One region of the Actinosynnema sp. NPDC020468 genome, then DNA from elsewhere that is predicted to be linked to it. Evidence: riboswitches for the same ligand, from Rfam matches in the RefSeq annotation. Region 1 holds a riboswitch; each other region holds the start of a gene.
What was found. Region 1 has a riboswitch for cobalamin ahead of metE (5-methyltetrahydropteroyltriglutamate--homocysteine S-methyltransferase). Riboswitches for the same ligand answer to the same signal wherever they lie in the genome.
Positions count from the first base shown of each region.

Region 2: it holds a riboswitch for cobalamin, as region 1 does, so the genes downstream of both, AB0G50_RS10495 (CbtB-domain containing protein) here and metE (5-methyltetrahydropteroyltriglutamate--homocysteine S-methyltransferase) in region 1, are expected to answer to the same signal.
Region 3: it holds a riboswitch for cobalamin, as region 1 does, so the genes downstream of both, AB0G50_RS22215 (prenyltransferase/squalene oxidase repeat-containing protein) here and metE (5-methyltetrahydropteroyltriglutamate--homocysteine S-methyltransferase) in region 1, are expected to answer to the same signal.

Region 1 covers NZ_JBFAEO010000056.1:157-5,983, reverse strand. The annotation lists gene AB0G50_RS30445 (hypothetical protein) at 1-1,384, shown strand, start outside; gene AB0G50_RS30440 (SgcJ/EcaC family oxidoreductase) at 1,391-1,768, opposite strand; gene AB0G50_RS30435 (helix-turn-helix transcriptional regulator) at 1,778-2,383, opposite strand; gene AB0G50_RS30430 (hypothetical protein) at 2,490-3,275, shown strand; cobalamin riboswitch at 3,319-3,541, shown strand; gene metE (5-methyltetrahydropteroyltriglutamate--homocysteine S-methyltransferase) at 3,661-5,827, shown strand, end outside.
Region 2 covers NZ_JBFAEO010000010.1:108,826-119,912, forward strand. The annotation lists gene AB0G50_RS10445 (RecB family exonuclease) at 1-251, shown strand, start outside; gene AB0G50_RS10450 (thioesterase family protein) at 251-1,033, shown strand; gene AB0G50_RS10455 (AEC family transporter) at 1,023-1,934, opposite strand; gene AB0G50_RS10460 (phosphoribosyl-ATP diphosphatase) at 2,005-2,268, opposite strand; gene AB0G50_RS10465 (TetR family transcriptional regulator) at 2,379-2,984, shown strand; gene AB0G50_RS10470 (FAD-dependent monooxygenase) at 3,276-4,850, shown strand; gene AB0G50_RS10475 (GNAT family N-acetyltransferase) at 5,376-5,813, opposite strand; gene AB0G50_RS10480 (GNAT family N-acetyltransferase) at 5,897-7,066, shown strand; gene AB0G50_RS10485 (LysE family transporter) at 7,226-7,828, opposite strand; gene AB0G50_RS10490 ((2Fe-2S)-binding protein) at 7,847-8,512, shown strand; cobalamin riboswitch at 8,547-8,738, shown strand; gene AB0G50_RS10495 (CbtB-domain containing protein) at 8,769-8,954, shown strand; gene AB0G50_RS10500 (CbtA family protein) at 8,968-9,717, shown strand; gene AB0G50_RS10505 (HAD family phosphatase) at 9,706-10,368, opposite strand; gene AB0G50_RS10510 (PAC2 family protein) at 10,603-11,087, shown strand, end outside.
Region 3 covers NZ_JBFAEO010000031.1:20,295-31,381, forward strand. The annotation lists gene AB0G50_RS22185 (hypothetical protein) at 1-318, shown strand, start outside; gene AB0G50_RS22190 (ECF transporter S component) at 255-1,079, opposite strand; gene AB0G50_RS22195 (ATP-binding cassette domain-containing protein) at 1,076-2,659, opposite strand; gene AB0G50_RS22200 (energy-coupling factor transporter transmembrane protein EcfT) at 2,656-3,717, opposite strand; gene AB0G50_RS22205 (hypothetical protein) at 3,714-4,544, opposite strand; gene AB0G50_RS22210 (hypothetical protein) at 4,541-4,975, opposite strand; gene AB0G50_RS22215 (prenyltransferase/squalene oxidase repeat-containing protein) at 4,972-6,285, opposite strand; cobalamin riboswitch at 6,370-6,508, opposite strand; gene AB0G50_RS22220 (cytochrome P450) at 6,584-7,843, shown strand; gene AB0G50_RS22225 (cobalamin-binding protein) at 7,853-8,737, opposite strand; gene AB0G50_RS22230 (4-hydroxybenzoate 3-monooxygenase) at 8,775-9,929, opposite strand; gene AB0G50_RS22235 (IclR family transcriptional regulator) at 9,979-10,725, opposite strand; gene AB0G50_RS22240 (siderophore-interacting protein) at 10,799-11,087, opposite strand, start outside.

The DNA of each region.
Region 1 (5,827 bases):
GAGCGGGGACGCCGAGTCGATCTCGCGGGCGGCGCAGGTGCTGGTCGAGGCGGACCCGCGGGTGTGGCTCGCGCTGGACGGCGCGGCTCGGCGCAGGTCCTGGTACCCCTCCACGTGGGCCGAGGAGGCCGCCGAGCGGTTCGCCGGTGATCGGCCCGGCGTGCTGGACGTGCTGCTCGCCGCGTGCCACCGCAACGGTTTCGTGCGGGAGGCGGCGGTCGCGGTGATCGCCGAGCGGGAGGACGAGGTGCTGCTGCCGGTGGTGGCCCTCCGCGCGGCGGACTGGGTGCCGCAGGTGCGCGAACGGGCTCGCCCGGTGTGCCGGCGGACCCTCGACCGCGCGCCGACCGCCGCGGTCGGGTTGGCGCCGGTCGCGTTCCTGCTGCGGGACCGGAGGGTGGGCGGGTGGCTCGCCGACGCGCTGGAGGAGTGGTTCCGCGCCGGGCCGCCGGAGGCGTTGGACGCCGGGTTGGCGGCCCGGGATCGGCGGACCAGGCGGGCGGCCCACACGGTCGGGTTGGCGGCGGGACGGCTCGGTCTCGACCGGATGGTGCGCGCGGCGACGACCGACCGGGACCTGCCGATCCGGATCCGGTGCGCGGAGGCGGCGATCCGGGCGGCACGGGCGGTCGGCGACGAGGACGTGCCGCGGCGGTTGCTGGCCGGCGGCACGGCCGCGGTGCGGGCGGAAGCCGTGCGGGCGTTGGGGAACGAGGTCGACGCCGAGGCGGCGCTGGCCGACCGCAGCGGGTTGGTGCGCGCGGTCGCGCAGGCCCTCGTGCGGCGGGCCGGCGTCGACCCGGCCGCCCGGTACCGGGACCTGCTCGCCCGGCGGCCACCGGACCCCGCGGTGATCGCGGGCCTGGGCGACACCGGGTCCCCGGCCGACGCCGACCTGATCCGGCCGTGGTTGGCCCACCCGTCCTCGCGCGGGCGGGCCGAGGCGGTGCGCGCGTTGCGCCGGCTCGGTGTCACGTCGCCGGGCCCGCTCCTGCCGCTGCTCACCGACCCGGTCTCCTCGGTGACCCGCCAGGCGACGCTTTCCCTGCTGCGCCAAGCGGAAGCGCTGGACGAGCGCGAGCTGGGGCGCCTGCTCGACGACCACCACCCGCGCCACGTCCGCACCGCGGCCTACCGCCTGCTCCGGGCGCACGGCCCGTGGACCAGGATCGCCGTGGACCTGCGGCTCGTGACCGACCCCGACCTGCGGGCCGACGCCCGCGGCGACCTCACCGCCTGGCTTGAACGGGACGCCGCGACGACCTACGCCGTGCCGCGGGGTTCGCGCGCGGAGGAGTTGGCCGCGCTGATCACCGCGGCCGAACCCGTCCTCGGTGCCTCCCGGACGCGCGCGCTGCGGTTCCACCTGGGGGCGACGCGCTGACCGGTGTCACGGCCGTGCGGTCTTCCTGGTGTTCTGGAAGGACGCGAACCGCCAGCCGTCCTCCTGGCGCACGGCGGTGAGGGTGATGACGGACGCCTGCTCCGCCCGGCCGCCGTCGGTGATCACCAAGGCCGCGTCCGGTGCCAGGTGACGGATGTCGAGGGTCGAGTCCGCGGTCCCGGTCAGCCGGCTCCCCTTCAGCGGCCCGTCGAAGAGGAACCGGTGGGTGGCCTCGATGGCGGCCCGGCCGGTGTCGCGGGTGCCGAGCCAGGTGATGTAGTCGGCGTCCTGGGTGAACAGCTCGGCGTACGCCGTGGCGTCGCCCGCGTTCCACGCGTCGGTCAGCCGGGTGAGCAGGTCGCGGATCTCGGTGGTGTCGGACATCGGTTCTCCTCAGTCGGTTTCACGGTGGGTGAACAGCCGGGACAGGTCGTCGGGCCAGTCCAGCGCGCCGCTGTCGAGGTCGGCGAGCAGCGCCCGGACCCAGTCCCGCTCCGCGGTCACCCGGGCCAGTTCGTACTCGAGCTCCACCAGCAGCAGTCGAGGCAGCCGCGCCTGGAGGTCGGGCAGCTGCGACCCCATCCCGGCGGCGGCCGCGGTCAGGGTCGAGGCCCGGCTCCGCAACGCCTCGCGCGCGTCGGCGACCGGGAGACAACCCAGGAAGGACAGGGCCGCGGTGAACAGCGTGGTGTCCGGGTCCGGCGTGGCGATCAGCCGGCGGGTGCGGGCACGCAGCTCGGACCGGCCGTCGTCGGTGAGGCGGTACGGGGTGCGCTCCGGCCGGTTGCCCTCCCGGCTGGTGTCCGCCGCGACCACCAGGCCGTCGCGGGTGAGGCGCTCGACGGCGTGGTACATGCTCCGCGGCAGGCCGGTGACGAAGTCCTTGTGGGTGTCGACGATCTGCCGGTGCATGTCGTAGACGTGCCGTTCGCCCTGGGACAGCAGGGCGAGCACGGTCAACCCCACCAGGTCGCGGTCGGTTCTGGGCAACGTGGTCACGGCGCCTCCTCGTGCCGTGAACCGTATAGTGCAGTCCGCACTATGGCAACCTGCCATAGTGGGAAATTCGGGCGCGGCGGAGCCGGGTGCCGGTCAGGATGGCGGTGTGGCGGAAGCGCGGTGGGTCGGTGCGGCCGACGTCGACCAGCACGTGGAGTGGTTGGCGCATGGTGACGCGGGTTCGGGGTGGGTGACCGGCTACGACCGCTCGGGGTGGGAGGACTCGACGTGGGTGCTCCACGCCCTGTGGGAGTGGCCGGTCGACGGTCCGCCGCCGACGCACCACGAGCAGCGGCAACGGTTGTCGGCGCTGGGGTTGGTCGCACCGGTGGTCGTCGGCGGCCTCGACCTCGACGCGGTGACCGTCGCCACCGGGGTGCCGCTGGGGTACGCGGCGGACCCGGGCGCCGGGTGGCGGCGGGTGCGGTGGACGGAGTGGGCGCTGCGCCGGGGTTTCGCGCTGGGCGGCGGCCGGGTCGTGCCGCCCTGCCACCGCTGGTTCCCCGTGGACAGTTGGCCCGCCAACACCAGGCCGCCGACCGAGGGGTCGTTGGACGAGACGAGCCTGCGGGCACTGCTGCGCGTCCTCGCCCGGCACTCGGTCGGCGGCGGCGAGGCGGTCTGCCACGCGTTCTACGGGGCGGCGGTGGTGGACGAGTGGGAGCACCGGGTGGTGCTGACCGGACCGCTCGACGCCGTGCCGGACCTCCTCGAGGGTGACGACGGGAAGGCGGCGACGCCGTCGTGCCTGTGGCCCGCGGACCGGTCCTGGTTCCTCCACACCGACTGGGACCTGTGGGCGACCAGGGTCGGCGGGTCGCGCGGGTTGATCGCGGAACTCCGCGCGGAGCCGGACCTCGAAACGCGGGAGTGGTCCGCGCCCACGGCGTGAACCTGCGGTTTCCCGGTGCGCGGGAGCGCGTCCCACGATGCGTTACGCTGCGACTGCTGGTGGTTCGCGACCTCGGTAACGTCGGAGGCCGCGAGGCAAGAGGGAACCCGGTGCGAGTCCGGGACTGTCCCGCAGCGGTGAACGGGAACGGAAGCCGTCAACGAAGCACTGCGCGCGAGCGTGGGAAGCGACGGCCGGTAGGTGTGCGCCCGCACGGGCGCGCGTGCCCGTGAGTCCGAAGACCTGCCACCGGTCCGCGCGCCCGCCGGGCGCGCGGTGTCCGGAAGCCTCGTGGGAAGGCTTGTGCGGACGCGGCCCCGTGCCGCCCGCGAAGCGTGCCCGCGAAACCTCCGGACTTCACGCACGCTCGCGAGGAGTAGAGCTTGTGACAAGCGGTATCGGCGCCACTGTGCTCGGCTATCCCCGGATCGGACCGCGCCGGGAGCTCAAGCGCGCGGTCGAGGCGTACTGGGCCGGCCGGATCGACCGGGACGCCCTGCTCGCCACCGCCGCCGACCTGCGCGCGGCGACGTGGGCGGAGCTGAGGGACGCCGGGCTCGACTCTGTCCCGTCCAACACGTTCTCCTTCTACGACCAGGTTCTCGACACGGCGTTCCTCGTCGGCGCGGTGCCCGACCGCTACCGGCGCGAGCACGAGGTGGACGCGTACTTCGCGGCGGCACGGGGTGACGCGGACGCGCCGCCGTGGGAGCTGACGAAGTGGTTCGACACCAACTACCACTACCTGGTACCGGAAATCGGTCCGGAGACCACGTTCCGACTGGCCGGCGACAAGCCGCTGGCGGAGTACCGCGAGGCCCGCGCGCTCGGCCTGGAAACCCGTCCGGTGCTGCTCGGTCCGGTCACGTTCCTGGTGCTGGCCAAGGGAATCGACCCGTTGGCGCGGGTGGACGAGCTCGTCGACGTCTACGCCGCACTGCTCGGCGCGCTCGCGGCCGAGGGCGTCGAGTGGGTCCAGCTGGACGAGCCCGCGTTCGCCGCCGACCGCACCGACGCCGACCTGGCGGCGCTGCGCCGGGCCTACACGCGGCTCGCTTCCCTTGCCGCACGGCCGAAACTGCTCGTGACCGGCTACTACGGCAGCCTCGGCCCGGCCCTGTCGGTGCTGGCCGACACGGCCGTCGAGGCGATCGGCGTCGACCTCGTGGCGGGCACCGCCGACGGTCTCGCGGACGTCCCGGGCCTGCGCGGCAAAACCGTGGTGGCGGGCGTCGTCGACGGTCGCAACGTGTGGCGGGCCGACCTGGCCGCGGCACTGGCCGCCGCGGCGGGGTTGCGCGACTCGGCGGCCGAGGTCGTGGTCTCGACCTCCTCGACGTTGCTGCACGTGCCCTACGACCTGGACGCGGAAACCGGGCTGGACGAGGAAGTCCGGTCGCGGTTGGCGTTCGCGCGGCAGAAGGTCCGCGAGGTCGTGCTGCTCGGTCGGGCGCTGCGCGACGGCACGCCGGGGGAGTGGTCGGCCGACACGACCGCGAGCCCGCGCCGGGACGAGCGGATCCGGGCCCGGATCGCGGCGCTGACCGCCGAGGACCGCACCCGCGCGCCGTACGCGGACCGCGCGGCGGCCCAGGAGGCCCGACTCGCCCTGCCGCCGTTGGCGACCACGACCATCGGGTCGTTCCCGCAGACGACGGAGATCCGCGCCGCGCGGGCCGGGCTGAAGTCGGGGACGGTGTCGGCGGAGGAGTACGCCGAGCGGATGCGCGGCGAGATCGCCCGGGTCGTCGCGGTGCAGGAGGACATCGGCTTGGACGTGCTGGTGCACGGCGAGCCCGAGCGCAACGACATGGTGCAGTACTTCGCCGAGCACCTGGACGGGTTCGCCTCGACCGAGCTCGGTTGGGTGCAGTCCTACGGCTCGCGCTGCGTGCGCCCCCCGATCCTGCACGGCGACGTGTCCCGGCCGGAGCCGATCACGGTGCCGTGGGCGACCTACGCGCAGTCGCTGACCGACCGCCCGGTGAAGGGCATGCTGACCGGACCGGTGACGATCCTGGCGTGGTCGTTCGTCCGGGACGACCAGCCGTCCGCCGAGACCGCGGACCAGGTCGCGCTGGCACTGCGGGACGAGGTCGCCGACCTGGAGGCCGCGGGCATCGCGGTGATCCAGGTGGACGAGCCCGCGCTGCGCGAACTGCTGCCGTTGCGCGCGGTCGACCAGCAGGCGTACCTGGAGTGGTCGGTGGGCTCGTTCCGGCTGGCCACGTCGGGCGTGGCGGTGGGGACCCAGGTGCACACCCACCTGTGCTACTCGGAGTTCGGCGAGATCATCGACGCGATCGACGGCCTGGACGCGGACGTCACCACCATCGAGGCCGCCCGGTCCAAAATGGAGGTTCTGGAAGACCTGCGCGCCACCGGTTTCCGACGCGGTGTCGGGCCCGGCGTGTACGACATCCACTCGCCGCGGGTGCCGACCGAGGACGAGGTCGCCGCACTGGTCGAGGCCGCCGCGCGGGCGGTGCCGGGCAACCGGTTGTGGGTCAACCCGGACTGCGGCCTGAAAACCCGCGGCTACGCGGAGGTCG
Region 2 (11,087 bases), on a different contig from region 1:
CCGACCGGCAGGCGCTGGCGTACACGCCGGACGAGTCGGAGCTGAGCCGGTTCGAGCGGACGCTGGAGGCGATCTGGGACGCGATCCTGCGCGCCGCCAAGTCCGGCGACTTCCGGCCGAACCCGAGCCGGTTGTGCGACTACTGCGACCACAAGGCGCTGTGCCCGGCGTTCGACGGCACCCCGCCGCCCTACCCGGGGTGGCCGGAGCCGGACGCGGGCGTGGAGACGGTGCTGGACCGGGCCGACTAGTGCCGGCGTTCTACCGGCCCTTGGGCGGTGACCGGTTCGCCGCGACCCCGCACACCGCGGGTCCGTGGTCGAGCGAGAGCCAGCACCTCGGGCCGCCGTCGGCGTTGCTGGCGCGCGCGCTCGAGAGGTGCGCGCCGCGGCCGGAGGCGGTGCTGAGCAGGGTGTTGTTCGACGTGCTCGGCCCGGTGCCGGTGGCGGAGCTGTCGGTGTCGGCGCGGGTGGAGCGGCCCGGCCGGTCGGTCGAGTTGCTGTCGGCGGAGTTGGCGCACGAGGGCAGGCCGGTCCTGCGGGCGAGCGCGTGGCGGATCGTCGCCGGCGACTCGGCCGCGGTCGCCACGCCCGACTCGGTGCGCCTGCCGGCACCGGAGGCGTGCGAGGTGATGGAGGTGCCCGGGGGTTGGCGGTACGGGTACCTGTCCGCGATGGAGTGGCGCGTGGTCCGCGGCGGCGTCTTCACGCCCGGTGACGCGACGGTGTGGGCCAGGCCGCTGGTGGCGGTGGTCGAAGACGAGGAGCCGACCGACGTCCAGCGGCTGTTCACCGTGGCGGACTCGGCGAGCGGCGTGTCCAGCCGGGTGGACCTCGCGAAGTGGTACGCGATCAACACCGACCTGACGGTGCACCTGCACCGCCGGCCGACGGGTCCGTGGTTCGCGCTGGAGGCGACGACGGAGGTGGGCGCGGAGGGCGTCGGCGTGGCCGGCAGCGTCCTGCACGACGCGCGGGGTCCGGTGGCGCGCACGGCGCAGTCGCTGTTCGTGCGGGAGCGCGCTAGCGGCTGAGCAGGAGGACGACGGCGGACAGCGTGACCATGGAGAGCGCGGTGGACAGCAGCACCGAGTCCCGGGTCAGGGCGGCGTCCGGCCGGTACTGCCTGGCCAGCACGTAGACGTTCTGCGCGGTCGGCAGCGCGGAGCAGACCACGGCGGCGAGCCGCAGCGGGCCCTGGACGTCGAGCGCCAGGCAGGCCAGGAACGTGACCAGCGGGTGCAGCAGGGTTTTCAGCGCCACCACGACGCCCGCCTCGGCCAGGTTCTCCCGGCGCGGCGCGACGTTCAGGGACAGACCCAGCACCACGAGCGCGGTCGGCACCGCGGCCGCGCCCAGCGCCTCCAGCGGCTTCAGCATCAGCTCGGGCGGGCGCCACCCGAGTGCGGCCAGGACGACGCCCAGCAGCGAGGCCAGGACGATCGGGTTGCGCACCGGCAGCAGCACCAGGGTCCGCAGCGCGCCGCGTTCACCCGAGCCGACCTCCACGGCGGCCAGCACCAGCGGCACCATCACCAGCGGCTGGAACAGCAGCACCGCGACGATGAACGACGAGTCACCGAGCACGCCCACCGCGACCGGGATGCCGAGGTTGCCGGAGTTCACGTAGGAGCCCGCCATCGCGCCGAACACCCGGTCGGGCAGCGGGCGGCGGAACACGCGCCACTCGACCAGCATCCCGATCGTGGCCGTCACCGCGGTGCCGATCACGAACGCGAGCAGGCCGCGGTGGGCGAGTCTGGCCGGGTCGGTGCCGAGCAGCGTGGTGAACAGCAGCGCGGGCATGGCGAGGTAGATCGAGAACCGGCCGAGGACGGTTTCCGCGCGGTCGCCGAGCACGTCCGACCGCGCCGCCGCGAACCCGACCGCGGTCAGCACCCAGATGGGCACGAAACCGGCGAGGACGCCGGACATCAGGCCGACCGGACGCGCCGGACGCCCGCCGCGCGTGGTGCCCGGCGGTCGGGCGTGCCGCCGCGGTCGGTCACAGGTGCTTGTAGACGTCTTCCAGCGTGAGCCCGCGGCCGAGCAGCAGCACCTGCACGCGGTAGAGCAGCTGGGACACCTCTTCGGCGAGGCGGTCGTCGGACTCGTGCTCGGCCGCGATCCAGACCTCGCCCGCCTCCTCCAGCACCTTCTTGCCCTGCGCGTGGACGCCGGCCTCCAGGGCGGCGGCGGTGGCTGACCCCTCAGGGCGGGTTCGTGCGCGTTCGCTCAGCTCGGCGAACAGCTCGTCGAAGGTCTTCACGAGGGTTCATCCTCGCATCCCCCGGAGCGCGCCGACCTCCCGGAGGTCGACTGCAAGATTTCGGGACGCGCAAGCTTGCCTGCCCCGCACTTTTCCGCTACCGTGGACCCATGGACGAACCCATCGGTCTACGCGAACGCAAGAAGCTGGAGACGAGGCAGGCGCTGAGCCTGGCCGCCCTCCGGCTGGCGGTGGAGCGCGGCCTCGACAACGTCCTGGTGGAGGACATCGCGGCCGCGGCCGGGGTGTCACCCCGCACCTTCAACAACTACTTCTCCAGCAAGGCGGAGGCGATCGCGTCCCGGCACTACGACCGGGTGGTCAAGGCGGCGGCCGACCTGCGCGGCAGGCCGTCCGACGAGCCGCTGTGGCCCGCGATCATCGCCGCGACGCTGCGCCAGTTCGCCGAGGAGCAGCCGCCGGACCCGGTCTGGACGGCCGGGGTGCGGATGATGGTCACCGAGCCCGCGCTGGTGGGCGAGTTCCTGCGGACCAACTCGTTGGTCGAGCGCGAGCTGGCGGTGGCGATCGCGGAGCGGATCGCGGCGAGCGGTGACGATTTCTACCCGCGCCTGGTGGCGGCGGCGGTCGGAGCGGCCATCCAGGTCGCGACCGAGCAGTGGCTGCGCACCGATCCGCCGGTGGAGATCGACACGCTGGTCGCCCGTGCGCTGGCCGAGATCTCCGCCGGGCTGCCGGAACCGGAGGTCGCCTGACGATCACCCCACTCCCCCACCCGTTCGAACTCCACCCGTCCGACCTTCACACACCGGTCTCGACCCGCCGCGATCACCGCGCACTGCCCGAGGCCACCCGCTAGTCATCCCGGGGACCGTCCAGGACACCCGGTTCGATCACAGCCGCGCGCGCACCGCGCCGGGAGCCGCTGTCACGCCTTCCCGTCGTGATCCCGTGCTGCCCACCTCAGGGAATTCCTCCCGCCTGCTCGTCAGTCGACGCCTCGGCACACCCGAGGTCTATTCGCCATGTCCACAAGGAGAAAACCCATGCACAGCACCGTCGTCATCGTCGGCGCCGGCCCCAACGGCCTCATGCTCGCCGGCGAGTTGCTCCGCAACGGGGTCGAACCCCTCGTCCTCGACGCCCTGCCCGAGCGGTCCGCCTACCCCAGGGCGAACGGCCTGGTCGGCCAGGTCGTGCAGGCCCTGGACCGCCGGGGTGTCCACGAGCTGATCACCGGCAGCCCGCACCCGCCCTCCCCCGCGTCGTCGTTCCAGTTCGGCGCGCTGCCGCTGGACCTGTCCGGAATGGACGACAACGCGCTGCACCTGTTGCCCGTGCCGCAGCGGAGGTTGTCCGAGGTGCTGGAGAAGCACGGTGGCGTGCGGGTGCACCGCGGCCACCAGGTCACCGACCTCACCCGGGAGGAGGACCACGTGGTCCTGCGGGTGACCGGGCCGGACGGCCCGTACGAGCTGACCGCGGGCTGGGTGGTCGGCGCGGACGGCGGCTCCAGCCTGGTGCGCAAGCGGTCGGGCATCGACTTCCCGGGCGTCACCCAGCACGGCATGGTCACCCGGAGCGGCCAGGTGTGCGTCGACGAGCCGGTCGCGGTGCCGGACTCGGGGCAGCTCCACGTGCCGGGCGTCGGGCTCCTGTGGCCGGGCACGTTCCACCGGACCGAGCGCGGCGTGTTCGTCTTCGGCATGTTCGAACCGGGCGTGTACCGGGTCGCGGCGATCGAGTGGGAGCAGACCGACGAGCCGGACACCACCGAGATGCCCCTGGCCGAGCTGCGCCAGGCCGTGAAGCGGGTGCTCGGCGCGGACCTCCCGATGAGCGAACCCCCGGAGCCGCACCACCCGGCCCTGAGCCGCCGGAGCGAGGGCACGAACTCCCGCATCGCCGACCGCTACCGCCGAGGTCGGGTGCTGCTGCTGGGCGACGCGGCCCACGTCCAGTCCGGCATCGGCGGTCCGGGGTTGAACCTGGGGTTGCAGGACGCGTTGAACCTGGGCTGGAAGCTCGCGGCGGAGGTCAAGGGCTGGGCGCCGGAAGGTCTGCTGGACACCTACGAGTCCGAACGCCGCCCGGTCGGCGAACGCGTGATCACCCACAGCCGGGCCCAGACGGCACTCCTGTCCCCCGGCCCGAACATCACCGCACTCCGCGAAGTCCTCACCGAACTCCTGGCGGACGCCCCGGCCGTCGCCCGCCTGTCCCACCTGCTGTCCGGCGGCGACACCACCTACGACCTGCCCGACACCGGCGCGCTGGTCGGGAAGTGGCTGCCGGACCTGACATTCACCGACCACACCACCGTCACCACGCTGAGCAGGCCCGGCAAACCCCTGCTGCTGCTCCTGGACGACGAGGCAGCGGACGCGCTCACCCCGATCGCCGAACGCTGGTCGGACCGAGTGGAACTACACCGGAAACACCCCACCACACCGCCGCCGGCCGCCGCGCTCCTGGTCCGCCCGGACGGCTACGTGGCCTGGTCCGGCACCTCGCCCACGACGCTGGAGGCGGCGCTGAGGACGTGGTTCGGCGATCCGCTGGACCACAGCACGCTGGGCGAGTGGGACGTCTACGAAACCTACAGGGAGGTGATCAGCTGACCCCTGAGCCCCTCGGAAGCACGCCGATCGGGCGTGGTGATCAGCCGGGCACCGATCGCGCGCCGGGCACAACGGGGTTGGGACTGGTGGTGGCAGCCATGGGCAGGACCGCGTGGCTCCGCGGCAGCAACGTGCCGGTGTGCGAGATGGCCGGCGGCTGACGTCGTCCGCCCTGCGGAGGTTCACCGACCTCCGCGAGGTGTCGCCGGAGGCGTGGGCGGAACTCGAAGCGTTGCGGGCGGGCGAAGCGTCCATCCCTCTATGCCGCGCCTCTGTGCCGCGCCTGCGTGCCCGAGTGGGCGCCGGGTCGCACACCACGAGCCGTGGGTGATCGCGGGTACGGCAACTCCCAGCACGCCGCCCGCCTCACCCTCACCGACGCCGCGTCCCGGCACCGTTCCGGAGCGCCGTGACCAGCAGGGCGACCTGCTCGACCGGTGACCGGCCGCCGACGTGCCGGCCCCTGCCGCGCACCTGCTCGAAGCGATCGGCGCGGCCCACCGGCGCGGTGGGCGGTGGGCGGGGTCAGATCGCGTAGCGGGGGCTCGTGAAGGGCCAGTCGCGGGCGATCCAGGCGGGGACGAAGGCGTCCAGGGCGCGTTCGAGGGCGGTGCCGACGTGGTCGTCCACCACCCACCACGAGATGAGCGCGTCGTCGGCCGGGTCGATGTAGACGCAACCGAGGAGGGCTGTTTCGGCGTTGTCGAAGAGGGCGTAGTTGAACGACTCGTGGGCGTTCTGCTCGCGCTCGTGGCGGGCCAGGTCGGCGCGGTCCTGCTCGTGGGTCATGGTTGCCGGCGGCCAGCCCCACTTCTCGCCGTACAGGGACCACAGGCGGTCGCGGGAGCCCATCACGGCCGGGTGGTCCAGGTCCACGTCGGACTCGCGGATCGGGCGCAGGTGGTGGCCGGTGCCCAGGTCCACTCGGGTCGGGTGGGCGAAGTCGGCGGGGAGCCAGGGCATGGGGCGGATTGTCGATCACGACGTCGTTCGGCGCCAACGAAAATCGGTGGCCCGGCGGGATTGGAGGTGGCCAGACTTGCCCGGTGGGTGACGATCTGGTGTTGCGCGTGGCACAACCCGGGGACTTGGATCGGATCGGCGCGCTGCTGACCGATCGGGGGACGGCCGACGACGCCGTCGACCACCGACTCGTGGTCGAGGACCCCGACGCCGGGTGGGAGCGGTGCGCGGTGGTGGTCGACGGTGATCGGGTGGTGTCCACCTTGACGCTGCTGGACGAGACGCTCCACCTGGGCGGGGTGGAGATCCCGGCCGGGCAGATCGAACTGGTGGCCACCGACCGCGCGTACGAGGGGCGCGGGCTCGTCCGGCGACTCGTGGCGTGGGCTCACGAGCTGTCGGCGCGGCGCGGGCACCTCACCCAGGTGATGCTCGGGATCCCGTACTTCTACCGGCAGTTCGGGTACGGGTACGCGGTGCCGATCTCGGCGACCCGGGCCGTCACCGGGAAGCCGGTCACCGAGGGGCACACGATCCGGCGGGCGACGGTCGCGGACATCCCGGCCATGGCGTCGTTGCAGGCGGGTGAGCAGGAGCGGGCGGATCTGTTCATGCCGCACTCGGCGGGGTTGTGGCGGTGGCTGGTCGAGCGCGCGGGCAGCACCGAGTGGGTGGTCGAGCGGGCCGGCGTGCCGGTGGCCACCGGGCGCACGACGCCTCCCGAGGAGGGGGTGCGGTTGTGCGAGCAGGCGGCGGTGGACGTCGACGCGGCACGGGCGCTGCTCGTGCTGTCCGAGGCGGCCGAGGTGACCGAGCGGCCGGACACGGTGGCGGGTGACGCGGTCGAGCCGTTCCTGGCGCCGGCGGCGGAGCAGGCCGAGTCGTACTACGTGCGGGTGGCCGATCCGGTGGCGTTGTTCGACCGGTTGCGGCCGGTGTTCGGGGCGCGGTTGCGGGACGCGGGGTTCGACGCGGGCGAGGTGCTGGTGTCGTTCTTCCGGTCGCACCTGCGGATGCCGTTCGCGGACGGGGTGGTCGGGCCGGTCGTCGCCGGTGGCCGGATGCAGGGTCCGGGTGCCGAGGGCGGTGCGGGCGTGGCTCCGGACATGGTGGCGGCGCTGCTGTACGGGCCGTGGGGCATGAAGGGGTTGCAGGCGCGGTTCGCCGACGTCTACCCCGGGCCGAAGGCGGACCTGATGTACGCGCTGTTCCCGCCGGTGCGGGCCGACCTGATGACGTTCTACATGCCGTGACCGACCGCCGCGCGTGATCGACTCGGTCACGTGACCGGAGCCGACGCGACCGAGTCGATCAGCCGGGCGGTGGTGTCGGCCGGTCGAGGTTCGTCCTCGAGGTTCGGCTTCGAGGTTCGTCTTCGGGGTTCGGCTTGTTCGGCTTCGGGTGGGCGTGGGTCAGGTGCCGTAGGTGGCGAACTCGAGGCCCAGGGCCGCGCCGGCGAGGATCAGGAGTGCGCCGGCGGCGGTCAGAGTGCGGCGGTAGGTCGGGTCGCTCAGTCGGCGGCGGGCTCGGGAGACCAGGGCGGCGACGATGACCTTGCCGCCGACGAGGGTCAGGTAGAAGCCGAGCAGGAGGGCGATTCCGGACGCGGGCGACTGGCGCCAGGTGGTGACGGTCAGCGGGCCGAGGGCCGTTGCCCACGCCACCCACGGGTGCGGGTTGAGGATGTTGATCAAGGCCGCGCGGTGGAGGGGGATGCGGGGCGCGTCGCCGGACAACGTGGCGGTGCGGGCTTCGCGGATGGTCTGCACGCCGCTCCACACCACGAACACCGCGCCGACGACGCCGATGACGGCCAGGGCTCGGGCCGGGAGTCGGTCCAGCACGAGGAGGGTGATCGCGACCACCACCGAGTCCGACAGCAGCGGGGCGCAGGCGGCCAGGGCGCCGGCGCGCCAGCCCGAGCGCAGGGCCGAGGTCACGACCAGGACCAACAGGGGGCCGGGGCTGATGCTCGCGGCCAACCCGAGGGCCAGCCCCAACCCCAGGGCGTTCACGACGGGCAGACTAGTCGGGTGTCCGACTACGCCCGCGTGCTGGCCGCGCTCCGCCGCGTCCGGGGTTTGAGCCCGTTCTTCGCCCTCGACGTCGGTCGGCCGGACGACGGGTGGCGGGCCGGAACCGAACTGCTCGACGGGCCGGCGCTCGGGGAGACCGTCGGGCGGATCGGCGAGCGGTACCGGGCCGGTGAGGCACGGGTGGCGGCGTCGTTGTTCTTCCTCGGGTACTCGGCGCGGTTGACGTGTCCGGTGGTCGCGGCGCACGCGGTGGGCGAGGCGGTGCCGGACATCCGGCCGGACAACGTGTGGTGGCACTACGGGCCGGAGGGGTTCCGGGTCAGGTTGCGGGAACCGGTGGGTGGGACGGCGACCGTCGCCGAGTCGTTGGCGCCGGTCGTGGCCGCGCTGCGGCGGGTCGTCCCGGTGGCCGAGGGACTGCTGTGGGGCAACGCCGCGTCGTCCATGGCGGGTGCGCTGCGCACGGTCGCGCGCAGCGGTGAGCGGACCGCCGAGGAGTGCGTGGACCTGGGCGAACGGCTGTTGGGCGAGCACCCGTTCGCCGGGTCCGGCGAGTTCGTGCCGTTCCCCGGCGAGGTGGCGTTCCGGCGGCGCAGTTGCTGCCTCTACTACCGCCTCGACGGCGGTGGCACGTGCGGGGACTGCCCGCTTCCGCCGAGGTGAGGTGCGTGACAACTCGTCCGGCCGGTTGTGCGCAGTGGTCCGGGAGATCTACGGTCACCTGCGCCGCAGTGGACGGGAAGCCGGTGTGAATCCGGCGCGGTCCTCGCCACTGTGACCGGGGAGCCGACCCGCCGAGAACGTCACTGGCCGCACGGTGCGGCTGGGAAGACGCGGGCACGGCGTCGATCCGGGAGTCAGGAGACCGGCTGCGGCACGTGTTGTTGTTGACCTTCCACGAGGTATGGAGGAGGCCGTCATGACGAGCCCCGCACTCCCCTTGACCGTTCCCATCCCGAAATGGGCCTACGCGGTGGCGCTCGTCGCGCTGTTCGTCGCGTGGGTCGTCCTCCAGGAGAACGGGATCGCGCTCGGCCAAGCGGCCGAGACCGTCCACGAGTTCTTCCACGACGGGCGCCACGCGCTCGGCGTCCCCTGCCACTAGGGGCTGGGACGCCTTGAGCACTTACAAGAGCTTCCTGCTGCGCGGAATCGCGGCGGGAGGCGTTGCCGGCCTGCTCGCCGGACTCGTCGGTCTGATCGTCGTCGAGGTTCCGATCAAGGCCGCGCTCGCCATCGAGGAGGCGCGCGCGGCGACGGAACCCGCCGAAGAGGCAGGTCACGAGCACGCCGAGATGTTCGGCCGCGGCACCCAGCTGCTCGGTGGCGTGCTCGCCGCCGTGGTCGTCGGCCTGGCCGTCGGCGCGCTGTTCGCGACCGCCTACGCGGGGTCGCGACGCTGGTTCGTCAACCGCACCCCGTTCAGCCGCAGCGTCACCCTGGCGCTGGCCGTGTACGGGGCGGCGGCCGTGCTGCCCGCGATCAAGTACCCGGCGAACCCGCCCGCGGTGGGCAACCCGGACACCGTGGACTACCGCACGGTGCTCTACCTGGGCGTGATCGCGGCCGGTCTGCTGCTGGTGTTCGCGGCGAGCTTCCTCGCCTCGAGGCTGGCACACCTGCCGCAGCCGATCTCGTCCACGATCGTCACGGTGGCCGTGGTGATCGGCGTGGTCCTGATCCTGGTGCTGTTCCCGGCGCCGCCGGATCCGGTGCCCGCCGACATGCCGAGCGACGTGCTGTGGGACTTCCGCGTCGCGTCGCTGTTCGAGACCGCCGCGCTGTGGCTCGGACTCGGCGTGGTGTTCGGCCTCCTGATCGACCCCGCGACGAGGAACGCGCAGGTCAAGCAGGTGTCAACGGTCTAGCAGCCCGGCGAGCGTCGCGCGGTCGACCCCTTCGAGGGTTTCCCGGAACACGCGGCGCTCGCCTTCGGGCACCGGCACGTCGCACGGCACCACGAGCACCGTGCAGCCTGCCGCGACGGCCGAGCGCACGCCGGTGGGCGAGTCCTCCACGGCGACGCAGCGCGTCGGGTCGACGCCCAGCGACCGGGCCGCCCTGAGGTACGGCTCGGGCAGCGGCTTGTTCAGCCCGTCCACCTCGTCGCCGCACACGGTGATGTCGAACAGGTGACGCCCGATCGTGTCCAGGGCGACCTCGGTCAGCCCGCGCTCGGTGGAGGTGACCAGCGCCATCGGGATCCCGGAGTCGCGGACCGCGCGCAACGCCTCGGGGGCGCCCGGCCGCCACGGCAGCCCGGCGCGGAACACCTCCTCGGTGCGGCGCTTGATCCACTCCCCGCCGTCGCGCAGGTCCGCGTCGGTCGGTTCCACGCCGACCTCGGCGAACAGCAGGGTCATGGTCGTCAGCGTGTTGGAGCCGACCATGGCCTGCCTGGTGGCGTGCGACAACGTGCCGCCGAGCTTCTCGGTGAACTCCCGCAGCGGGATGTCCCAGAGCTTCTCCGAGTCCAGCAACGTGCCGTCCATGTCCCACAGCACGGCTTCGAGGCCCACCGCGTCCCCTCCCGATCCGGACGATTCCGCGCGATCGGGCACCAGTCTCCCCTGATCGATCCCGAACCCGGGCACGCGGGCGGCGAAGAACACATCCGCCGAGGGTGAAAACGATGATCGACCGGAAGGTTCGCGCAGTTCGCGGCGGGTGTACCCGGCCCGGCCCCGAGACACGCGCCGACGCGCGCCACGCCTACGGCGTCGGGGGCGCGCCGAGGGTCGTAGTCTGACGCCGTGACCGATCCGGACCAGGCCGCCCAGACACCCTTCGACCCCGCGAAACCGCTCACCAACCCGATCATGGTGGCGGCGTTCGAGGGTTGGAACGATGCGGGCGACGCAGCCAGCACGGCGATCGAGCACCTACAACTCACCTGGGACGCCACGCCGCTGGCCGAGATCGACCCCGACGACTACTACGACTTCCAGGTGACGAGACCGACGGTCCGCATGGTGGACGGAATCACCCGGCGGGTGGAGTTCCCGACCACCCGGCTGTCGGTGTGCCGCCCGCCGGGCTCGTCGACCGACGTCGTGCTGGTGCACGGGATCGAACCGAACATGCGGTGGCGGAAGTTCGCGGCCGAGTTGCTGGAGCACATCGACAACCTGGGCGTCACCACCGTCGTGACCCTGGGCGCGCTGCTGATGGACACCCCGCACACCCGGCCCGTGCCGGTGACCGGCACCGCCTACGACGCGGCGGCGGCCGCGAAGTT
Region 3 (11,087 bases), on a different contig from region 1:
TCGGTCGACCGGGTCCTGTTCGCGGTCGGCGACGGGGAGAACGCGGCGATCGTGTCCGTGGCCTGGGTCGGGCTCGCCGACCGCGGTGACGCCGTCGAGTTCCGGTCGCTGGTGGACCGGCACGGCTCGGGTGACGTCGCGCCGCTGGGCGGGCCGCTGCTCGGGTACGCGGACATCGCGTTCGGCGGCCTGAACTACGGGTCCGAGCGGGACGGCGCGCGGGTCACCGTGGCCGAGGCCGAAACGGTGGTCGGTCACGTGGACCCGGAGGTGTTGGACGCGGTGGCGGAGGTGGCGGCGCTGTTGCCGCCGCTGTGAAAGGCCGCCTTGCGGGCCGCGCGGCGCAGGGTGCGCAGGAGGACCGGGGCGGTGAGGGTGACCAGGACGACCGTGGTGATCGCGCGGCCGAGGTCCCAGCCCAGGGAGGTGGCCAGGCTGAACCCCACCAGGCGGACCAGGTTGTCGGTCAGGGGAGCACCGGGGACGTAGGAGAGGGTCGTGCTGCCGGCGCTCAGCGCGAACGGCCAGAACGACAGGTTCAGCAGCAGGCCGTACACCAGGGACGAGACCGCGCTGTACGCCGCCAGCAGCACGAGCTCCGCCCTGCCCCGCACCGGCGGCAGCAGGCCCGCGCCCAGGGCCACCCACGCCGCGCCCAGCATCTGGTAGGGCAGCCACGGGCCCACGCCCCCGGTCAGCAGGGCCGAGGTGAACAGCATCGTGTTGCCCAGCACGAAGCCGAACCCCGGTCCGAACACCCGGCCGCCCAGCACCAGCACGAAGAACACCGTCTCGATGCCCGCCGTGCCCGCGCCCAGCGGTCGGATCGCCGCGCCCAGCGCCGACAGCACGCCCAGCGCCGCCACCGCCTTCGAGTCCATCCCGCCCTCGCCGAGCTCCGCCAGCACCACGGCCAGCACCAGCGGCAGGAGCAGGGCGAACGTCCACGGCGCGTCGGCACCGTGCGCGACACCGGCGTCCGGCGACACGATCAGCGGCCACCCGAACGCCGCCACGCTCAGCACCGCCGCCACCACCAGGGCGACCGCGGCCCGGGGCCGCACCACCACCGCCGTCACGCCAGCGCCTCCCGCACCGCGTCCACGGTCAACCACGGCGCGGGCGCGAGCACCTTCGCCACCTGCGGCGAGAACACCGGCGACGCGGTGATCACCTCGGCGGTCGGCCCGTCGGCCACCACCTCGCCGTCGGCCACCACGACCACCCGGGTCGCGTACTCGGCCACGAACTCCACGTCGTGCGTCGCCAGCACCACGGCGTGCGCGTCGAGGTCCCGCAGCACCGCCGCGAGCCGCGACTTGGCCGGGTAGTCCAAGCCGCGCGTCGGCTCGTCCAGCAGCACCACGCGCGGCCTCGGGGTCAGCGCGATCGCCAGCACCAGCGCCAACCGCTGCCCCTCGGAGAGGTCGCGGGGATGCCGGTCGGCGGGCACGCCGGGCGCGAGCGAGTCCAGCAACGCCCGGCAGGCGCCGGGTTCGCGACCCGACTCCCGGTCCGCCTGCGCGCACTCCAACCCGACCTCGTGCAGGTACAGCAGGTCCGACGGCTGCTGCGGCACCAGCCCGATCGCGGACCGCCTGGCCACCGGTTTCCGCGACGCCGGGTCGACGCCGTCCACCGCGACCACGCCGCCGGACCGCTTCCCGGTGCCCTGCACCGCCCACAGCAGCGAGGACTTGCCCGACCCGTTGCGGCCCATCAGCGCGACCCGCTCGCCCGCGCCGACCACCAGGTCGACCCCGCGCACCGCCTCGACCTCGGCGTACCGGACCCGCACGCCGGTCGCCGTCAGCACGGGCGCGGTCGGCGCGACGACCGGCGCCGGGGGAGCGGGCAGCCGGTCCCGCAACGGCGCGGCGAGCCGGCGGGCGTCCCGGATCGACACCGGCACGGGCTCCCAGCCCGCGAGTTGTCCCAGGCGCACCACCGGCGGCGCGACCGGCGCGGCGGCGAGCACCCGGCCCGGGTCGCCCGCCGTCACCACGCCGTCGTGCAGCCACACGACCCGGTCCGCGTACTGCGCCACCCGCTCCAGCCGGTGCTCCGCGATCACCACGGTCATGCCCAGGTCGTGCACCAGCCGGTGCAGCGCCGCCAGCACGTCCTCCGCCGCGCCGGGGTCCAGCGCGGACGTCGGCTCGTCCAGCACCAGCACGCGCGGGTGCGCCGTCAGCGCCGCGCCCACCGCCACCCGCTGCTGCTGCCCGCCGGAGAGCCGCGCCACCGGCCGGTCGCGCAGGTCGGCCAACCCCAGCAGGTCCAGCGTCTCCTCGACCCGCTTGCGCATCACCGGGTTCGGCAGCGCGAGCGATTCCATCGAGTAGGCCAGCTCCTCCTCCACCGAGTCCGTGACGAAGCCGGCGAGCGGGTCCTGCCCGACGAACCCGACCACGTCGGCCAGTTCGCGCGGCGGGTGGGTCGCGGTGTCCCGGCCGTCGACCAGCACGCGCCCGGTCAGCGTGCCGCCGGTGAAGTGCGGCACCAGGCCGTTCACCGCGCGCAGCAACGTCGTCTTACCGGACCCGGTGCGTCCCACGACCAGGCACAGCTCGCCCTCGGGCACGTGCAGGTCGACCCCGCGCAGGGTCGGCTCCGCCGCGTCGGCGTAGGTGACGGAAACGTCCTCGAACCGGATCATGTCCTCTTCCGATCGGCGATGAGCACCGGCGCGAGCGCGACGAGCAGGCCCAGCGCGGGCAGCAGCGGCAACCCGGGCGCCACCAGCGGGACGGTGCTCGGCGACAGGTCCGCGCCACCGAGGTCGGCCGGCGCGAGGAACGTCGCCAGTGCCGCCACCAGCCCGGAACCCACCACCAGCGCCTCGCGCGCGCCCCAGCCGTCGGGGCGGTACCGGGTGCGCCGCACCCGCCGCGACCCCGTCCACAACCCGGCGACCGCGAGCACGGACCCGGCCGCGAGCATCGGCGCGCCCACGACCGGCGGCGCGCTGCCGTCCAGCAGCCCGTACGCGCCGACGCACAACCCCATCAGGCCGCCGATCACCAGCACACCGGTCAGCACCCTGGTCGACCTCGGCACGCCCGCGGTCCGGCCGTACCCGCGCGAGTCCATCGCCGCCGCCAGCACCAGCGACCGCTCGAACGCGTCCTCCAGCACCGGCACCATCAGCACCCGCACCGCCCGGACCCCGCGCACCGCGTCACCCCGCAGCGCCCGCGCCCGCCGCACCGCGCCGGCGCTCGCGACCAGCTGCGGCGCCACCGTCAACCCGACCACCACCGCCACGCTCACCTCGTACAGCGCGGCCGGCAGCGACCGCAGCAGCCGCTTGGCGTTGGCCAGCGCGTTCGCCGCGCCGACGCAGCACAGCAGGGTGGCGAGCTGAAGTCCTTGGCACAGCGCGAAAACCAGGCCCTCGGCGGTGACCGGGCCGCCCAGCCGGATGCCCGCGGCCCAGTCCGGCAGCGGCACGCGGGGCAGCACGAACAGCGTCGTCGCGCCCTCCATGCCGCCCAGCAGCACATGGAACACCACCCGGATCGCGATCACCACCAGCCCGAACCGCAGGAAAACCCCGTAGGCGCTCGCCCACGGGGTGTCCTGGCGGCACAGCACGGCGACGAACCCGGCCACCGCGATCACCAGGCCGAGCAGCACCGGGTTCGTGGTGCGCGAGGCGACGGCCGCCAGTGCCACCGCCCACAGCCACCACGCGCCGGGGTGCAGCCTGCTCACCCGGCCGCCTTGCGCCGCCGTGCGACCAGGAACGCGACGCCGCCCAGCACCGCGATCACCGCCAGGCCGACCACCAGCCCGACGGGGCTGCCCCGGGTCGCGGTCGGCTCGACCGCCACCGAGGTGGCCGACGGACCGGCCGCGCTCGAGGACACCGAGGACTCCGACGCTGCGGACGACCCCGAGGACTGGGCCGACGCGGAGGTCGACGACAGCGCGACCGACGAGCCCGTCGTGGTGACCGCGGTGGTGGTCGTGGTCGCCGCGGGTTGGCCGGGTTGACCCGGTTGTGCGGGTTGACCCGGTTGACCCGGTGCGGTGAGCGCCGGTTGACCCGGCTGCTGCGGGGTGGGTTTCGGCTGTGTGGGCTGCGGAGCGGGCTGGGTCGGACGCGGGGGAGCGGGCGGCGCGATGCCGGGTTGCTCGCCCGAGCCGAACGCCCAGCCCTCGACCGAGCCCGCCGGCGGGTCGTACGAGCCCGCGCCCAGGTCGCTGTAGCTCCAGGAGCCGCCGGGCGGTGCGTGCCAGTACGACCAGTACGCCGTCGCCGGTGAGGCGTTGACGCACGGGTCGGCCGCGGGCTTGGCGTTGATCCGGCACACGAAACCCGGCTGGCGGGAGGCGAACGTGTAGCCGAAGCCCGCCGCCTGCATGGCGGCCAACCCGGTCGCCGGGTCGCCCGCCGCGCACCCCGTCTGCACGCCGCCGCCCAGCGACCGGTAGTCCACCACCACCGTCACCCCGGAGCAGTCGGCCGCGTGCGCCGCCGGGGCGGTCGGCCCCAGCAGCGCGCCGACGACCAGTGCGAGCCCTAACGCCCGTCTCACGGAGCCGTCGACGGGGCCTGGCCCGAGCCGAACGCCCACCCTTCGACACTGCCGGGAGCGGGGTCGTACCCGGCCGCGCCGGACGTGCTGTAGGTCCACGTGCCGCCGGGCTGGGCGTGCCAGTAGGACCAGTACGCGGTGGCCGGGGCGCCGTTGCACGGGTTGGGCAGCGCGTTGATCCGGCACACGAAACCGGGCTGCCGCGGCACGAACGCGTAGCTGAAGCCCGCGCCGGTCAACGCGGTCAGCCCGCTGGTGGGGTTGCCCGGCGCGCACTGGGTGGACACGCCGCCGCCCAGCGCGCCGTTGTCGACCACCACCGTGACACCGGACGTGCCGGCGCACGCGGCGGCCCGCGCGGCGGGGGAGACCGCCACCTGCAACCCGACCGCGGCCAGCACCGCGGTCACCACCGACAGGGTCTTCCTCATCGCCTGCGCTCCTTAGCCGTCGTGAACCTCTTGCGGGCCAACACCGTCGTGAGCACGCCCGCGAGCAGCAGCAGCGTCCCGAGCCACAGCGCGGGCGCGACGTCCACGCCGGTGTAGGCGAGGGTGCTGCCGGTGCCGCCGTACACCACCGGTGCCACCTCGTCCGTGGTGGTGGTCGTGGTGTCCTCCGCCGACGTCGTCGTGGGGTCGGTGGTGGTCGTGCCCGGATCCGCGGTCGTCGTGGCAGTGGTGGTGGACGTGGGTGTCGTCGTGGACGTGGTGGTCTGGCAGTCCGGCGCCGGCGCGGGTCCGGCGTCGCCCTCGGGGGACAGGTCGGCGAAGTTCACGCCCACCAGGCCGGTGATCGCCTGCGGGGTCGCGCGCACCGCGCCGGCCGGGGTGAACGCGGTCGCGTCGTAGGGGATCGCGCCCCGCCGGTCGGCCTCGCCCGAGCACCCGACCTGCAACCCGGTCAGGTACTCCCCGGCCTTGGTCGCGGCGTCGGACCGGCCACCCGCGCGCAACGCCTGCGCGGCCAGGCCGGTGCTGTTCGCGTTCACCGTCCCGGTGGGCGGCGTGCCGGAGAACCCGCCGTCGGCGGTCTGCTTCGCCACCAACCAGTCCAGGGCCTTGGTCGCGGCCTCGGTCCGGCCGGCCTTGAGCAGCGCCTGCACGACCATGCCGGTCGAGTCGACGTCGGACTTGCACTCGGCGAGGCCCGGGTAGAGCGGGAAACCGCCGTCCGGGCACGCGGAGCCGGCGAGGAAGTCGACCGCCTTCGCGGGCGCGCCGCCCGCCCCGGTCAGCACGAGCACCGCGAACGCCTGGCCGAAGTTGTTGGACGTGTCCTCGTAGTCGGACTTGTCCCGGTACCGACCGGTGCCCGGGTCCAGCAGCGCGCCCAGCCGGGTGATCAGGTCGACGCCGCCGAACGCCCTGGGGTCCTTGCCCTGCGCCTGCGCGGCGAGCGCCAGCTTCGCGATCGGGGCCGGGTACTCGCCACCCTCGCCGTCGGTGACGTACCCCTCGATCACGTCGGGCTTCGCCAGCCACGCGATCATCTTGTCCGAGTTGTCCCGGGCGACACCGGCCGCGTCGAACGCGAACAGCGCGTCGATGGTGAGACCCTGGTCGTCGAAGCCGTCGCGCTGGAGGCGTTCGCCGTCGAGCAGTTGGCGGGCGAGCCACCCGGCGGCGGCCTTCTCGGGGGAGGTGGTGGTCGGCGTCCGGGCCGAGGCGTGGCTGGCGGGCACGGCGACGAGCGTCGCGAGAGCCGCGGCCAGGACGGCGGCGGTCCGTCTGAACGACATGGTCGACCTTTCCGGGTGCGGGCACGACCGAACCCGGACAGCACGAGGCCGCCGCCGGGCTCCGTGCCGTGGTCCTCGACGGCGTTGTGGAGCGCTGCGCGCGGCGGGTGTTCGGGCTCGTCCCAGCGGGACCTACCGTTGCGGGTCAGCGCCGGATTCCCACCGGCTTCCCCCGTCCACGCGCGATTGCCGATCATTTGTCACCCGGGTTGTCGTGTCAATCCGCCTGTAGCGCGATGCTGCTCACCCTGGTGGAGGGCTACCGTCGATCAACGAAAATGGACAAGTGAGGTGTCGGATGACGACTCTCGCCTCGGTGCGCGACGGTCTGGTGGCCTGGGTCGCACGGCGATCGGTCACCAGGTGGGTCATGGGTCGCATCGGTTCGCGAGCCCTGTCGCTGCTCCCGGACGCGGCGTTGGTGCCCTTGCGCCGGGACGGCGTCGAGCCCGCCGCGGCGATGGAGCGGCTGCGGCTGACCGGTCCGGTGCACCGCCTGCCGGTGCCGTTCGGGGTGCGGGTGTGGCTCGTGACGGGGCGGCCGGAGGCCAAGGCGGTGCTCGCGGACACCGACGCCTTCAGCAACGACTACGCCCGGCTCGGCGCGGCGGTCGGCCGGATCGAGCAGGCGCCCGGCGGCCTCGGGTTCGCCGACCCGCCCGACCACACCCGGCTGCGCAAGCTGCTGACGCCGGAGTTCACCATGCGGCGGCTGTCGCGGCTGGTGCCGCGGATCGACCAGATCGTGACCGAGCGGCTCGACGCCATGGAGGCCGCCGACGGGCCGGTCGACCTGGTCGCGGAGTTCGCGCTGCCGATCCCGTCGCTGACCATCTGCGAGCTGCTGGGTGTGCCGTACGCGGACCGGGCGCGGTTCCAGGAGTTGGCGGCGGCGCGGTTCGACCTGTTCGGCGGTGCGACGTCGGCGCTGGGCGCGATCTCCGAGTCGCTGGAGTACATGCGCGAGATCGTGCGGCGGGAACGGCTCGACCCGGGCGACGGGTTGATCGGCATGATCATCCGCGAGCACGGCGACGCGGTCGGCGACGAGGAGCTGGCCGGGCTCGCCGACGGCGTGCTGACCGGCGGGTTCGACACCACGGCGAGCATGCTGGCGCTGGGCGCGGTCGTGCTGATGGGCGACCCGGCGGCGCGCGCGGCGATGAAGGACGACGACGCCGCGGTCGGCCCGCTGGTCGAGGAGCTGCTGCGGCACCTGAGCGTGGTGCAGGTGGCGTTCCCGCGGTTCGCCCGGCACGACCTGGAGATCGCGGGCACCGGGATCAAGGAGGGCGACGTCGTCGTGGTGTCGCTCAGCGCGGCCGACCGCGCCGAGGCCGCCGCGTTCGACCCGACCCGACCGCCGTCGGCGCACCTGGCGTTCGGCCACGGCGCGCACCGGTGCGTCGGCGCCGAACTGGCCCGCATGGAACTCCGCGCCGCCTACCCCGCCCTGCTCCGCCGCTTCCCGAACCTCCGCCTCACCGACGACCGGCCGACCTTCCGCACCGCCTCGATCGTGCACGGCGTCGACCGGCTCCTGGTGCACACCGACTGACGGCCGGGTCTAGCCGGTGCGCACCCGCCGGGCCTCGGCGCGGGTGACCGGCGTCGGCGGCCGCACGCCGTGCAGGACGTGGGCCAGGACTTCGGCTCCCCGAACCACGCGTGGCCCCGGCCGGTTGTAGTAGGAGGGTCCGTCCAGGATCCAGACCTCCGCGTCCGCGGTCGACAGCGGCAGCACGGCGAGTTCGGCCTCGGTGCGCTCCGGCGGGAAGCCGCACGGCAGCAGCAGCACGACGTCGGGCCGGGCCGCCACGACCGCGTCCCACCCGATCGGGGAGGTGTGCTCGCCGGCCGAGGCCAGCAGCGGCTCGCCGCCCGCGCACGCGATCTGCTCCGGCACCCAGTGGCCCGCGGGCCACACCGGGTCCAGCCACTCGATCGCGGCCACCCGGGGCCGGGGTCGGTCCGCGACCGACGCGCGCACTGCGGCCAACCGCGACCGCAGCGCCGCCTCCTCGCGTTCCGCCACGTCCGGCACCCCCAGCGCCGCGCCCACCTCGCGCAGGCAGCCGAGCACCTCGTCCAGCGTCCGCGGCTCCAGCGACAGCACGCGCGGCCCGACGTCCATCACCCGCACCGCCTCCGACACCCGCCGGTAGGACAGCGCGCACACCTCGCACAGGTCCTGCGTCAGCACGAGGTCCGGTCGCGCGGCGGCGACCAGGTCGCCGTCGAGCCCGTACAGCGACGACCCGCGGTGCACCGCCGAGTCGATCTCCCGACTGGTCATCCGGTCGTGGTCGACCGACGAGGAGGTCACCACCGGCACGTCCGCCACCGACTCCGGCCAGTCGCACTCGTGCGTCCGCCCGACCAGCGAGTCCGCGAACCCCAGCACGGCCACCAGGTCGGTCGCGGCGGGCAGCAGGGACACGATGCGCGTCATGCACCGCACCCTAGGCCGCCGCGACCCGGCGCCGGACCTAGTGCGGCAGGCCCACGTAGTTCTCCGCGAGGCTGGTCGCCGCCGCCGCGGACGAGCACACGTACTCCAGCTGGGACAGCTGGAGCGGCCGGTCGAGCGGGTCGGGGGAGGTGTGCAGCATCGCGGTCATCCACCACGCGAAGTGCGTGCTCCGCCAGACCCGGCGCAGGGCGCGCTCCTCGTAGCCGTCGAGCAGGTCCGTGCGGCCGGAGGCGAAGAACTCGGCCAGCGCGGGCGCCAGCACCGCCACGTCGGCCACCGCGAGGTTCAGCCCCTTCGCGCCCGTCGGCGGCACGATGTGCGCCGCGTCGCCCACCAGGAACAGGGCGCCGTGGCGCATCGGGGTGCTCACGAAGCTGCGCATCGGCGTGATGCCCTTGTCCAGCACCGGACCGGCGCGCAGTTCCCACCCCGGCAGGCCCAGCCGGGTGGCGAGCGCGGACCAGACGCGGTCGTCGGGCCAGTCCTCGATCCGCTCGCCCGGGTCGACCTGGAGGTAGAGCCTGCTCCGGGTGGTCGACCGCATGCTGTGCAGGGCGAACCCGTCCGGGTGCCACGCGTAGATCAGCTCGTCGGTGGACGGCGGCACGTCGGCGAGGATCCCCAGCCACGCGTACGGGTAGTCCCGTTCCCAGGTGGTCCGCAGCGGCGCGGGGATCGACTCGCGGGAGACGCCGTGGAACCCGTCCGCGCCCACCACGATCGAGCAGGTGATCCGGCGCGGTGTGCCGGAGGAGTCCACGAACGACACCGACGGCGTCGGCCCGGTGACGTCGTGCACGGCGGTGTCGGACACCGAGAAGTGCACCTCCTCCTCGCGGGCCGCGAGCAGTTCCTTGACCACCTCGGTCTGGCCGTGGATCCACACCGACCGGCCGGTGAGCGCGCGGAAGTCGATCCGGCGCCGTTCGCCGGGCCACTGGAGGTGCACGCCGTCGTGCCGCAACCCGTCGGCGCGCAGCCGGGTGCCCACGCCCGCCTCCACGAGCAGGTCCGCGGTGCCCTGCTCCAGCACCCCGGCCCGGATCCGGGCCTCCACGTGGGCGCGGGAGCGGTTCTCCACGACGATCGAGTCCACGCCGCGCAGCGAGAGCAGGCGGGAGAGGAGCAGTCCGGCGGGGCCGGCGCCGATGATGGCGACCTGGGTGCGCATGACCCGAGCGAAGCCCGGATCCCACCCGGGCAGAAGGCCTGGTGTCCACTCAGTGGAAGGCGCGGCCGATCCCGCCCGCCGCGACCCGCAGCGACGCCACGTGCCGGACCGGGTCCCGGCGCAGTCCGGTCACCAGTCCCAGCGCGGCCACCACGGCGCCCTCGGCGTCGAACACCGGCACCGCGACCGAGCAGGTGCCCAGCGACATCTCCTGCACGGTCCGGGAGTAGCCGCGCCCGCGCACCCCGGCGAGGTCCCGGGCGAGTCGACCGGGTTCCACGATCGTGTGAGCAGTCACGCGCTCTGCGGAATTGATGACTTCAGTGCGGACCGACTCCGGCGCCCAGGCCAGCAGCACCTTGCCGACACCGGTCGCGTGCAACGGCAACCGCCCGCCGGGACGGCTCACCACGGGCACCGACGCGCGCCCGTGCAGCCGCTCGACGTACAGCGCGGCGGTGCCGTCGCGCACGGCCAGGTGGACGTTCTCCCTGGTCGCCTCGTACAGGTCCTGGAGGAAGGGCAGGGCGACCTCGCGCAGCCCGCCCTGCACCCTGGCCAGCAGTCCCAGCTCCCACAGCTTGCGGCCCACCACCAGCCGCCGGTCGGGAAGCCGTTCCAGCACCCGGTGGTCGACCAGGTCGGCGGTCATCCGGTGCACCGTCGTGGCGGCCAACCCGGTCCGGCGCACGAGTTCGGCCTGGGTCACCCCGTCGCGCCGCCCCTCGAACGCCCCGAGCAGGTCGATCACCCCGTCCAGCACGCCGCGGCCGGGTCGCGAGGTCCGTCCGGCCATGACCGCCCCCTGATCTTCCCAGTGGTGTCTATTCCTTCAGTGTTGACCGAATATCAACACTTTCGAGAACACCTCACCAATCCAACCGCTCCTGGGCCTCCGCGAGGTCCTCCGGCGTCGGCGCGTCGTCCTGGGTCAGCGCGCGCCGCCAGTACCCGGCGAACTCGACCTGCCGCTTGGGCAGTCCGCGCTCGTCCACCAGGTGCCGGCGCAGCGCGCGGACGGTCGCCGACTCGCCCGCCACCCAGGCCGCGCCCGCGCCCTCGGGCAGCAGGGCCGCGCGCACCGCGTCGAGCAGGAGCCCGCCGACGCCGGGGGTCGGCCGGTGGACCCACCGCGTGGTGAGCGCGGCGGGGGAGGAC